4 regions of the Mesobacillus sp. genome follow, and region 1 is predicted to be linked to each of the others. Evidence: a T-box and tRNA genes for the amino acid it is inferred to sense, from the RefSeq annotation. Region 1 holds a T-box; the other regions hold tRNA genes.
What was found. A T-box is a leader RNA that pairs with one kind of tRNA and senses whether it is charged. The one in region 1 lies ahead of argS (arginine--tRNA ligase), so its partner is inferred to be a tRNA-Arg.
Positions count from the first base shown of each region.

Region 2: it has a tRNA-Arg gene. The T-box ahead of argS (arginine--tRNA ligase) is inferred to sense a tRNA for this amino acid. The anticodon was not compared.
Region 3: it has a tRNA-Arg gene. The T-box ahead of argS (arginine--tRNA ligase) is inferred to sense a tRNA for this amino acid. The anticodon was not compared.
Region 4: it has a tRNA-Arg gene. The T-box ahead of argS (arginine--tRNA ligase) is inferred to sense a tRNA for this amino acid. The anticodon was not compared.

Region 1 covers NZ_JBYNSB010000025.1:66,461-69,575, reverse strand. The annotation lists gene AC3EBE_RS09855 (GNAT family N-acetyltransferase) at 568-1,050, shown strand; T-box leader at 1,092-1,307, shown strand; gene argS (arginine--tRNA ligase) at 1,347-3,041, shown strand; gene AC3EBE_RS09845 (HesB/YadR/YfhF family protein) at 3,089-3,115, opposite strand, start outside.
Region 2 covers NZ_JBYNSB010000033.1:108,296-111,410, forward strand. The annotation lists gene rph (ribonuclease PH) at 1-101, shown strand, start outside; gene AC3EBE_RS13115 (XTP/dITP diphosphatase) at 115-711, shown strand; gene AC3EBE_RS13120 (metallophosphoesterase) at 713-1,237, shown strand; tRNA gene AC3EBE_RS13125 (tRNA-Arg) at 1,358-1,434, shown strand; gene ilvE (branched-chain-amino-acid transaminase) at 1,828-2,730, shown strand; T-box leader at 2,742-2,996, shown strand; gene ilvB (acetolactate synthase large subunit) at 3,100-3,115, shown strand, end outside.
Region 3 covers NZ_JBYNSB010000047.1:31,905-35,019, reverse strand. The annotation lists gene AC3EBE_RS18775 (DUF2512 family protein) at 1-301, shown strand, start outside; gene AC3EBE_RS18770 (phosphatase PAP2 family protein) at 471-1,115, opposite strand; tRNA gene AC3EBE_RS18765 (tRNA-Arg) at 1,748-1,821, opposite strand; gene AC3EBE_RS18760 (YitT family protein) at 2,002-2,817, opposite strand; gene AC3EBE_RS18755 (DUF1292 domain-containing protein) at 3,035-3,115, shown strand, end outside.
Region 4 covers NZ_JBYNSB010000023.1:209,415-212,529, reverse strand. The annotation lists gene AC3EBE_RS09125 (glutaredoxin family protein) at 103-363, opposite strand; gene rpoN (RNA polymerase factor sigma-54) at 386-1,729, opposite strand; tRNA gene AC3EBE_RS09115 (tRNA-Arg) at 1,900-1,971, opposite strand; gene clpP (ATP-dependent Clp endopeptidase proteolytic subunit ClpP) at 2,901-3,115, shown strand, end outside.

The DNA.
Region 1 (3,115 bases):
ATTTTCGCAAAGATTGTGGCCTTCATCAATGTTGAATTAAAATCCTGTTACACTGCGTTCCAGGCGCGCAGACTCCTTCGGGATGGAGCGGGACAGGTGAGACCTAGGTAGAAATGGCCCGAAAAGAAGGGTCATTTTACCCCGCAGGAGCTAAAGCGACGAGGAGGCTCACCGCACGCCCCAAGAAAAATTTGCTCTTGAAAAAGCCGGCAATTGGGCTTTTTCATAATTTTTCAGAGGAAAGCGAAGCCCCTGGAACGGAAAACAACAGCGTTTTACTGCAAAGCCCTTTTTAAAAACATAGGGTTACCTTTTATAAAAATGGGAGTTCTCTTTCAAAATATATATAGAATAGCAACAAATTATAAGAAAAGAGCCTTTAATAAAGATACTATAATATCCCAATGTTGATTTTTAAAAAAGGGTTTTTAGTTTCTAACAGCGAATAAAATTAAACAGTAAAAGCCAGATAGTTTAATACGACTTTATATATTCAAATTTAAAACAATTGCCATCATGCAAGATAAAAAAGAGATCTAACAGCTGTTTTTGAGAGGAGCAGGATGATTGATCAACTTAGTGCCTGTTAAGCAGGAGGATGAAAGAATTCTCCATAATATCATGCAATTTTATATTTATGAATTCACAATGTTTCAGGACATCAGGCTCGAGGAAAATGGCAGCTTTGCTCCGTTTGACTTGACAGCCTATTGGAACGATCCGGATTTGCACGCTTACTTTATCGAATACAAAGGTGAGCTGGCGGGATTCGCGTTAATCGAAGCCGGAACGGAAGGAGCACCAAATATCATTCGTGAATTCTTCATTATGAGAAAATTTAGCCGTCAGGGACTTGGTCAGGATGCCAGTTCAAAGATCTTCAACCTGTTCCCTGGTACTTGGAGTGTCACTCAGGTAGAAAAAAACAAGCCAGCAACAGCATTTTGGCGCAAGATAATCAATAAATACACGGACGGAAACTATACAGAAGAACTTGATTCCAGGAATCGCCCTACCCAACTGTTTCAATCAAAGCTTCTGACGAAATAATCCTTGCAACAAGAACAACCTTGTCATATAATGGTAAAAATATTCAATCGATGAAAAAGAGAGTAGTTATTCAATGTCTTTGTTAGCGAGCCGGGGAGAGTGGAAGCCTGGCAGGACGGGATAATGAAGCGCACTTTTGAGATGCATTCCTGAAGTCAGTAGGGAATGCCGGAATGATGGTTCCGTTATCAAAGCAAGCAGGTTCCTGATTAGGAACAATTAGAGTGGTACCGCGGGATTAGACTCTCGTCTCTTTTTAGAGACGGGAGTTTTTTATTTTCAGAGGGGGAATGGACATGAATTATAAACAGCAATACGCAGCGAGGATTGCTGCTGGTCTAGATGAAATACAGTCCGCTGCAGAAATTGAGCAGCTTATAGAAAAACCTAAATATCTGCACCAGGGAGATTTAGCCTTTCCGTGTTTTCAACTGGCAAGAATGAAGAAAAAACACCCTGCAAAAATAGCTGAACAACTCAGCAGTAAACTTTCGGCCGATGACTCGATTTTTTCAAAAGTGGAGCCAGTAGGTGGTTATGTTAACGTATTTCTGAATAAACCTGCAGTAACCTATGAGGTTCTTTCGGCTATTTGCAAAAGGAAGAATCAATATGGGTATCAAAATATCGGCGAGAATGCCAATATAACGATAGATATGTCATCTCCGAATATCGCCAAGCCTTTTTCAATGGGACATCTCCGTTCAACAGTGATCGGAAATTCAATTGCCCTTATCTTGGAAAAAACCGGTTGGAAACCAGTGAGGATTAATCATTTGGGTGATTGGGGAACTCAATTTGGCAAACTGATAACAGCATTTAAGCATTGGGGAAGCGAGGAAGCGGTTAAAAATAACCCAATTGCCGAATTGCTTGCACTTTATATAAAGTTCCATCGGGAGGCGCAGCAAAAACCTGAGCTTGAGCAGGAGGGGCGGGACTGGTTCAAAAGGCTTGAGGATGGAAATCATGAAGCAATAGAACTATGGAAATGGTTCAGGGAAGAATCACTGAAAGAATTCACGAGAATCTATGAACTTCTGGGCATCGAATTTGATTCCTTCGCTGGAGAAGCATTTTATAATGATAAGATGGATGCTATCGTTCAAATCCTTGAAGAAAAAAGCCTTTTGCAAGAGTCCGAGGGAGCCCGAGTTGTCATGCTGAGTGAAAGTGATTTACCCCCTTGTCTGATAAAAAAATCAGATGGAGCCACATTGTATGCAACTAGAGATCTGGCAGCAGCGAAGTACAGATACGACAACTACCAGTTTGCCAAATCAGTTTATGTTGTAGGAAATGAACAAAGCCTTCATTTTAAACAACTGAAGTCTGTACTGGTTAAAATGGAATATGAATGGGCTGAAAACATCATTCATATTCCTTTTGGGATGATTCTCAAGGATGGTAAGAAAATGTCTACTCGGAAAGGAAAACTAGTCCTTCTCGAAGATGTCCTGAATGAATCGATTCAATTGGCACTTAAAAATATCGATGCAAAAAACCCGGGTTCAAGGAACAAGGAAGAAGCAGCCCAAATGGTTGGTACTGGTGCGATCATTTTTCATGACCTCAAAAATTTCCGGATGAATGATATTGAGTTTTCCCTTGATGATATGCTAAAGGCCGAAGGAGAAACAGGTCCATATGTTCAGTATACAAATGCACGTGCCAATTCCATTCTTCGGAAAGCTGGGAATGAGGTTTCTGATACCTACTTTACAGGAAGCTGTGAAGCTGAGTGGCCTGTCATAACCCAGCTGCTAGAGTTTCCCGGCATCATCAAAAGGGCAGCTGAGTACTATGATCCCTCATTAATAGCAAAATATATCATCACACTATCACAAGCTTTCAATAAGTATTATGGCGAAGTCCGGATTCTCGAGGAAAATCCTGAAAAAGAAATGCGCCTGGCATTGGTTTTTTCGGTGAATATTGTGCTTGAGGAAGGACTTAGACTGCTTGGGATCAGAGCACCGAAGGAAATGTAAATAGAAACGAGCCTCTTTTTTTGAGGCTCGCTGCTTTTTTTAAAATATTATTGAGTTTCACGATAGGAAGCGAA
Region 2 (3,115 bases), on a different contig from region 1:
TGTCGGCGGCACAGGAAGGGATCATGGAGCTTTTTGATAAGCAGAAGGAAGCACTCGGCGAAGAACTTTCTGCAAAGATCAACAGTGCAAAAAAGGCTTAGGAGAGGTACTTCAATGGAAACAGTCATTATCGCTACAAAAAATAAGGGAAAAGCAAAGGAATTTGAGAAGCTGTTTTTACCATATGGCCTTACGGTAAAAACGCTGATTGATTTTCCTGAGCTTGAGGATGTTGAAGAAACAGGAACGACATTCGAGGAGAATGCAGTGTTAAAAGCCGAAACAATTTCCAGGGCTTTGGGAGCAAGAGTCATTTCAGATGATTCAGGTCTTGAGGTGGATGCACTGGAGGGCCGTCCAGGTGTTTATTCTGCACGTTATGCAGGATTGGAAAAAGATGATGAGGCAAACATCGACAAGGTACTCAAAGAGCTTCAAGAGGTGCCAGATTCCGAGCGGTCTGCAAGATTTTGCTGTTCACTGGCGATGGCAGAACCGGGCAGGGAGACGCTGACAGTCTTTGGAACTTGTGAAGGGCATATCCTTCGGGAGCGGAGGGGCTCAAACGGTTTCGGCTATGATCCTATTTTCTTTGTGGATTCATTGGGAAAAGCGATGGCGGAGCTTCCTTCCGAAGAAAAAAATAAAATCAGTCACCGGGCAATTGCTATAAAAGAATTAGAGAAGGCTCTAAAGGGGCGGGATTTTTAACATGGCTAAAATTTTGATTGTCAGTGACAGCCATGGCTCTGCGGAGATGCTTGAGCACATCGGGCAGCTCCATGGTTCGCATGTTGATCTGATGCTTCATTGCGGAGACTCTGAGTTAGCTGAAAGTGATCCAGCCATCAAAAACTTTAAGTCCGTCAAAGGAAATTGTGATTTTTACGGTGATTTTCCTGATGAAGAAATACATGAAATCAGCGGGACTAAAATCCTCGTGACACATGGGCATCTATACTCAGTGAAGAGCACTTTGGTCAATTTATTTTATAAGGCTAAAGAAGCAGGAGCGGAGATTGTTTGTTTTGGGCACTCCCATCTTCTTGGTGCGGAAATGATTGAAGATGTCCTTTTTATCAACCCGGGGAGCATCAGGCTCCCGCGGGGAAGAAAGGAACAGACATATGTCATCCTTGATCTTGAAGGCGAGCGGGCGACTGTGCGAATCTATGAGTACCAAAAGGGTGAATTGCCCGGCTTGAGGCAGGAATTTTCCCTTCACAAAAATCAATAAAACCACTATAATATTTTTTTGAGGGGAGTCATCCGGCTTTCCTCAAAAAAGTTTTTCATTTTCTGTTGACATTTAGTCATTTGGCTAATATAATAAATCTTGTCTTTAAAAAACAATTATGTCCCAGTAGCTCAGCTGGATAGAGCACACGCCTTCTAAGCGTGCGGTCGGGAGTTCGAATCTCTCCTGGGACGCCATTTAAACTACATACCTTAAACTCACCTATCGCAGGTGAGTTTTTTTTTGCCCTTTCCTGGATGAGCCTCTTTTTGATCTTCGCTGTTTCGCAGTATCATTCGCCATAAAATCTAGCTTCAGCAAAAAAAATTTTCTTTTTCTTAAATGTGAATATATCAACAATGTAAGCGTATACAAATAAACTAACTAATCGAAATTATCAAATAATTTAAAAAATACCGGTTGACGAGGGCTGAAATTGGGCGTAAGATAATCCTCAAATATAAGAACAAGTTGGTACACAGCCAATTGGGAACACAGTTTTATATCAATTTCGAATTGAGTAAAATTGTATTTTTTTAAAACTAAATTTTAATAATTTAAAGCGTCTATTTACTAAAGGAGTGTTATTCGTGCCCGAGCAATGGATTTATTTGAATGGTGAATTTGTCACCAAGGAAAATGCTAAGGTTTCTGTATATGATCATGGCTTTTTATACGGAGATGGTGTTTTTGAAGGGATTCGGGTATACAGCGGCAACATCTTCCGGATGGAAGAGCATATGGACCGGCTCTATCGGTCAGCGAAATCCATTATGCTGAACATGCCACACTCTAAAGAGGACTTTACAGATCTCGTAGTCGAGACAGTAAAGCGGAACAAACTGAGAGATGCTTATATCCGGATTGTTGTTTCAAGAGGAGTCGGTGACCTGGGACTGGATCCTTACAAATGCCCAAATGCAAATGTCGTGGTCATTGTTGAACCGCTGGCTATTTTTCCGAAGGAACTTTATGAGCGCGGCCTCGATATCGTAACAGTCGCGACTAGAAGGAATCGCCCGGATGTGCTAAGTCCTAAAGTGAAATCACTGAATTATTTGAACAATGTGCTTGTAAGAATTGAAGCCCATCTCGCAAATGTCAGCGAGGCACTGATGCTGAATGACCAGGGATATGTGGCGGAAGGTTCTGCTGATAATGTTTTCATTGTCAGAGGGAACACCTTCCTCACACCGCCAGGATATGTAGGTGCGCTGGAAGGGATCACGAGAAACGCAGTAATTGAAATCGCCAGAGACCTTGGGTATGAGGTGAAGGAGGAACCGTTTACCCGCCATGATGTATATACCGCAGATGAAGTTTTTCTGACAGGGACTGCAGCTGAAGTCATTGCCGTTGTAAAAGTTGATGGCAGAGTCATCGGGGAAGGAAATCCAGGCAGACACACGCAAAATATCCTGCGTGAATTCCGTGCGAAGGTAGTAGCGGAAGGAATACAGGTTTACGAACAGGAAGCACACCAAGTCAGCTAAATTGCATAGTGTTAAAAGCGGAGACAGGGACAAGTAATTTTTTGCGATAAGCATGAACAGAGAGCCGGGAATGCTGAGAACCGGCCATGCCGCATCAAATGAACTCACCCTGGAGCGCGGATTTGAAAGGGCAACCAAGTAAAATCTGCCGAGTGTCTATCACTCGTTACCAAAACCGGCAGCCTAGGCTGTCACGAGTGCACGCAATCTTGCGTGAATAAGGGTGGTACCGTGGAACAGGAGCTAAAGCCTATTCCATCCCTTTGTCTGGCACAGCCAGGCATATGGAGATGGAACAGGCTTTTTTATTTTGTTTGATCCTGGTAAAGATTACTTGAAAAACTCGTAAATTAGGGGGGAGTTGTAAAAATGTTGCAGGAAGCGG
Region 3 (3,115 bases), on a different contig from region 1:
AGCGGTAAAATTTCTCTCAAGTATTGTGCTTCTATACATCATCCTCGGTCTTATGTATGACATGTCGTTGACGAATGTATTTTTGATTTCGTTAGTCCTTGGTCTTGCTTCTTATATAATAGGGGATTTATTTTTACTGCCAAGGACGAATAACATCATTGCCACATTGGCAGACTTTAGCCTTGCCTTTATGGTTATTTGGATATTAGGGGAAAGTCTGACATATGGTGATAGCCTGATTGTAGCTTCTCTAATATCCGCAGCCGGGATTGCTTTATTTGAATATTTCTTCCATAAATAGATTGCACGCAATGGATCTGAAGGAGAAGAAAGGCAACAGTACAACCGTAATTATCAATTCCAGACAGAAGCTGCAGACGAGCTATATCCAGTCAGGCCAGATGTGAGAAGTGAAGAAGGAAACAAAGAGAAAGAATAAAAAAAGGCCATCCATTTGATGGCCTTTCTTATTAATCTTTTAGGTACACAGTATTTTCTTTACTAGTAGCCTTGAGCTGATAAAGTTCGAAAACAATCCCATAAATAAAGGCTGTTAGGAACATTGAGCCAAACATATCAAGAATATAGTGCTGTTTAACAAATAAAGTAGAAATAATGATCAAAGAACCCATTACCGGAATAAAAGTAGAATGGAAAATATGCTTGTTCCGGATATTCAGATTGCCAAGCATGATCGCAAAGGTAGTTAGCACATGAATGCTAGGGAAAGCATTATAGGGACGGTCATGATTATAAATCATGGCTACGAGGTCGACCAGGATTCCGCTTCCAGTGAGCTCTGGGCGTGGGACAGTTGTTTGAAAATAAAAGTAAATGACAAAGCAGACAAGCTCTCCAATTACTATAACACTTAATGTTTTAAGGTAGACAGCTGTGTTCTTATACCAGAAATAAATTAAATAGCCTAAAATAAAAGCGTACCAGATGATATATGGAAGTATAAAAACAGGCAGGAATGGAATGAGGTGATCGAAGTCGGTTGAAAGGATCACCGCATCGCGCGGATTCGTATTCAGAAATTTATATATCATTCCCAATACTGGCATCGCCAGCAAAAAGAATAAATACGGAAGATCTTTAATTTTAGCTCTCATTGAATAATCCCCTTCAATAATATTGGTCATGGTGTATAAATACCACAAACCCTGCAAACTAATCCCGCTGGTGATAATTAATACATTTTGGAAATTGCTGGTGTGATTAAGTATCACAGTAATATAGACGAAAGCTGCAACAGTTTAGTTCCAGCATTAAAATAATCAAAAGCAGCAGAGGGCTGTAAAGGTCCATAGCTTGTTGAAAGGTCTATCAGCCGATGAAGCTAAACTTTGGTGCCATTGGCATACCTTTATAAGTCATGGGCTGCTGAAGATATGATTATCTGCGGTGGTTACGGTTGTCTGGCGGGATGCTGTTGCGAATCTTATTATCTTGGAAAATAGTATTTGGTAAATTGCGAACTGAGGTAGTTTTATCATAGAGTTGATGACAGAATTATGTTGGGGTAATGGATTTCATTCAGAATCAGGTTTTATTTTGGACAACTTTTCAATGGATGTGTTATTTCTGTCAAAATCAAGGCCGCTTTCGGACAATTTTTCACTCGAGGAGGCTAGTTCTTTCAGTACCAAATTACGCCTAATGTTTGTTTGTTACTCCTGCACCAGAAAACATATTCTCAAATAAAAGCTAAAGCCTTTCTCGAGTGAGAAAGGCTTTAGCTGAGTGTCCCAGAAGGGATTCGAACCCCCGACCTACAGTTTAGGAAACTGTTGCTCTATCCTACTGAGCTACTGAGACGTAATTAAATATGAATATTAGCGACTCAATTATTATATAATGACACCTTAAAAAATTCAAGATACTTTTAGTGTAAAAAGAAAAATAATCCAAGAAAAGTTCACAGGCAAGAAATTGTAATCTGATTATTCATCTCGCTGAATCGAGCCCTTACAAGCAATAAGGGCTCGATCACTTGTCTCAATGATGTTGCTTACGATGAAAAAGCCCCATAACTTCTAATGTTTCTGTAATATTAACAAAGGCCTCTGGGTCTATTTCTTCTATAAGATTTTTCACCTCTGTAAGCTCGTATCTAGAGATGACCGTCAAAATGACATTGCTTTTTTCTTTTGAATAGCCGCCGACTGAATCAATCACAGTTACGCCCCTATAAACATTCTTTAACAGATGCTGTTTTACTTCCTCGCCTTTTCTAGTAATGATCATCAACGTAAGTTTTACATGGTGGGTATGTACTTTATCAATTACTTTTCCAAGAACATAAATGGATACAAGGGTATTTAATGCTGCATCCCAGCTGAAGAGGAATCCGGATAATAAGATGACAATGGAATTCATCGCGAATAATAGCGTTCCCATCGGAAAATCCTTGCGTCTTGTCAAAAGCATTCCAATTATATCAAACCCGCCGGATGATCCGGAGGAACGAAAGATGATTCCGATCCCTAAGCCAGCGATTGCTCCTCCAAAAATTGATGATAGGATAGAATTTTCGGCAATCGGTACAACTGGAATTAAATATAGAGTTAATGAAATGGTCACAACTGAAAGGATCGTATAGAGGATGAACCTCCTGCCGAGCTTTAGATAACCAACTACCAGGAGAGGAAAGTTCAATAGGAAGTTGAAGACTCCAGTATTTATTGAAGTAAGCATAGATAATATAATCGCGAGGCCGCTTATGCCGCTGCTCATTATTTCATGGGGAATCAGGAAAAAATTAAATGCAAATGATACTATCGTTGATCCAACAATGATTCCTGCTGTTTTCAAAAATGCCGCCTCCAAACACTAGTCCGTTAGCAATATTATATAGTTGAAAAAAAAGATGTAAATTTAAAAGTTTATTTTAAATTAACAAAGAATTTCATTCATTAAAATTCAGGAAAACAATGATAATAATGTTAACCAACTTTATGAAAAAAATGTATTTATTAAATATCGGAAGCATGAAAGGGAAAAATATAAGGGACTTTGCGGAGGTGATGAAATGGATCGGGAGTCATTTCGGGATAGAGTGACGGTAATTGATGATGTGGGGAACCAAAAACAATTCGATGTCGAGGCTTTG
Region 4 (3,115 bases), on a different contig from region 1:
TGTTGGTCATAAAATGTCCCGCCAAGACATATTATGTCCCACCTGCGGTAAAAAAAATCACCCCTGCTACAGATTTCATTCTAACAGGAGTGAAAACTCAATTCAACTAATAAACTCAAGGTTTTTTCTTGTAAACGCTTCACTTATGAACTTTTTGTTCACAATGCCATATTGGATCTCTTCCCCGTCCAGTTCCACGACTGGAATCATGATTCCGTATTTTTCAACCAGGTCATCATCGAGGTCGATATTGATTTCTTCTATTGTAAAATTAAAGTTCGTCTGGAGGTCTTCGAGAATCTCCCTGGCTGTTTCGCATAGGTGGCAGCGCGGGCGGGAGTAAAGTTTTACGTTTTTTTGCATTTTTTGTGGCTCCTCGCTGTTATTAATCAAACCGTTTTCTTTTAGAAGAAGAAGGAATGCCCAGCTGGTCGCGGTATTTGGCAACCGTTCTCCGGGACACAACCATGCCTTCCCTTTCTTTCAGGATGCCAGCGATATCCTGATCCGAAATCGGCTTTTGTTTATTTTCTTCTTTTATTAAAAGCTCAATCGCCGCTTTTACTTTTTGCGATGAAGCCTGTTCATTTTCCGTCGTTTGCAGGGCGCTTGTAAAGAATGATTTCAGTTCATAGGTTCCGGAGGGGGTCTGGATATATTTTTCCCGGACTGTACGGCTCACCGTTGATTCATGAATATCAAGTTCTTCAGCGACTTCCCTCATTGTCATCGGGTTTAAGTGGGCTGGCCCAACCAGAAAGAATTCCCGCTGTTTTTCAATGATTTTCATTGAAACTTTAAGGAGCGTTTCCTTTCGCTGCTCAAGGCTCCGCTGGATCCATTGGAAGTCTCCCTGCTTTTCCTGGAGGAATTTATTCACTTCCTTGTCCTGGTGGCTCGAGAGCTGCCGGTAATACCCTTCGTTGAATGAGATCTTCGGAATCAAGGCATCAAACACGCTGACACTCAGCTCGTCTCCATCCCGCTTCACGACAACATCGGGAACAATATATGCGGATTTCTCTCTTTGAAAAATCGCGCCCGGCTTCGGGTTAAGCTGCTGGATACAGTCATGGACCTTTTGGATTTCCGTAATATCAACCTCCAGCATCTTTGCGATCGCCTTCCACTTTTTTTCGGCAAAAAGCAAAAAGTGCTCAGTTATAACCTTGATCGCCAGTTCATTTCCAGGTGAAAAAGGTTTGCGCTCGAGCTGCAGGTATAAGCACTCCTGTAAATCCTTCGCCGCGATTCCCGCAGGATCCAAAGCCTGCAGTTTTTCAATTGCTTCATCAATTAAATCCTCGGACACGCCGAATCGTTTTGCTATCGCTATTCTTTCTATTTTAAGGTAACCGTTTTCATCTATACTGGCAGCTAATGCGTGTAAAATTTGTTTTTCCTCTGGTGTCGCGTCAAGCAGATTTAATTGAGACATCAGATAGTCTTCAAGAGTTTCAGTCTCGTGAGACCCAATTTGATCAATCAGGTTTTTCTGGTCACGCTCAAACGTCCGCTTTTGCGTCTTTCTTGTGCGGTCCATATTGGTATCAAAGTTTTTTATATTTTTGAAGTCCACTTGAATCAGGGGATTTTCCATCGATTTAGTTTCAAGGAAAGCCGCAAGCTCCTGCGCAGAGTACTGCAAAAGCGCAATCGCCTGGGTAAGCTCTTGCGTCATTGCCAATTTTAAAGTCTGCTTCTGCCACAATCCAGCTTTAAGATCCATCCAAATCACCCCCGCCATTTATTTTACATGATAAACAGGCATTGGTGTATGGAAAGAATTTGGTATCGGTTACAAAGTTGGTGAGGTGGTGATTCGGCGAGGTCAAAATGCGGATGCCATAAAAAGAGAAAAACCCCTTGCCTGTTGGAACAGACAAGAGGTTTTGGCAGCGCCCTCGGCAGGAATCGAACCCACATCTCAAGAACCGGAATCTTACGTGCTATCCGTTGCACCACGAGGGCAAATATAGTGTGGCTTAAACGCTGAGCAAGTTAGCGTTACGCTTACCTATTATAGGGGAAGTTCTGCTTCTTTGCAAGGAAGATTTTATGGAAGGTGGTGAGTTCATGTCGGAGTAAGGATGAATCGGCGGATTCATTTATGACTTTTTTTTAAAAAGCTATGGTATGTGCTATGGGGATTCTATAGGGCATTCAACACGCAAAATCTCTTGGCGATTTCCTATCCGACTTCTATAAGACATTCGATATGGAAATCCTCAGTTAAATGTCCTTTGCGAGATTTCTATAAGACATTCAACAGTCAGATCCACTCATGGGTGTCCTTTAGGGGGGGCCTATAAGACATTCAAGAGGAAATTTCCCTCGGGAATGTTCTTTAAGTGGCTTCTATAAGACATTCAACACGAAGACCCTCTTAGGAATGTCCTTTACACGGCCTCTATAAGACATTCAACACAGAAATCCACTCCGCTATGTCCTTTAGCAGGCTCCTATAAGACATTCAACACAGAAATCCACTCCACTATGTCCTTTAGGCGGCTCCTATAAGACATTCAACACGGCAATCCACTCCGCAATGTCCCTTACAAGAACTTTATGAGACATCCATCAAGGAAATCCTCAAGCGAATGTCCTTTACACAGACTCTACACGAAATAAAACCCCTCTAAATTAAGCCATCAACATTCACTCCAATTGTTTAAAAAACCCAACTATGGGTAAGATGGATACGGTACAGTAGTTTGGTCGTGAAGAGATTATTGTCGAACATTTATTGAGGGCGTTGCAAGCGATTTGTTTGACCTTTATTGACCATGCGTGTATCATTAAAATACATAGCTAAACTGGCTGAGGAACCATTTGCTGCCAGATTGCTTAATTGCCTTTTCATGGCATTGAAGACCTTATGCTAAAGGAGGAAAACAAACATGAACTTGATTCCTACAGTTATTGAACAGACGAATCGTGGCGAACGTGCGTATGACATTTATTCCCGCCTTTTGAAGGACCGCATCATCATGCTGGGAAGCGGGATTGATGACCATGTGTCCAATTCAATCGTAGCGCAGCTTTTATTCCTGGAAGCTGAGAATCCGGAAAAAGACATATCCATCTACATCAATAGCCCTGGCGGCAGCATCAC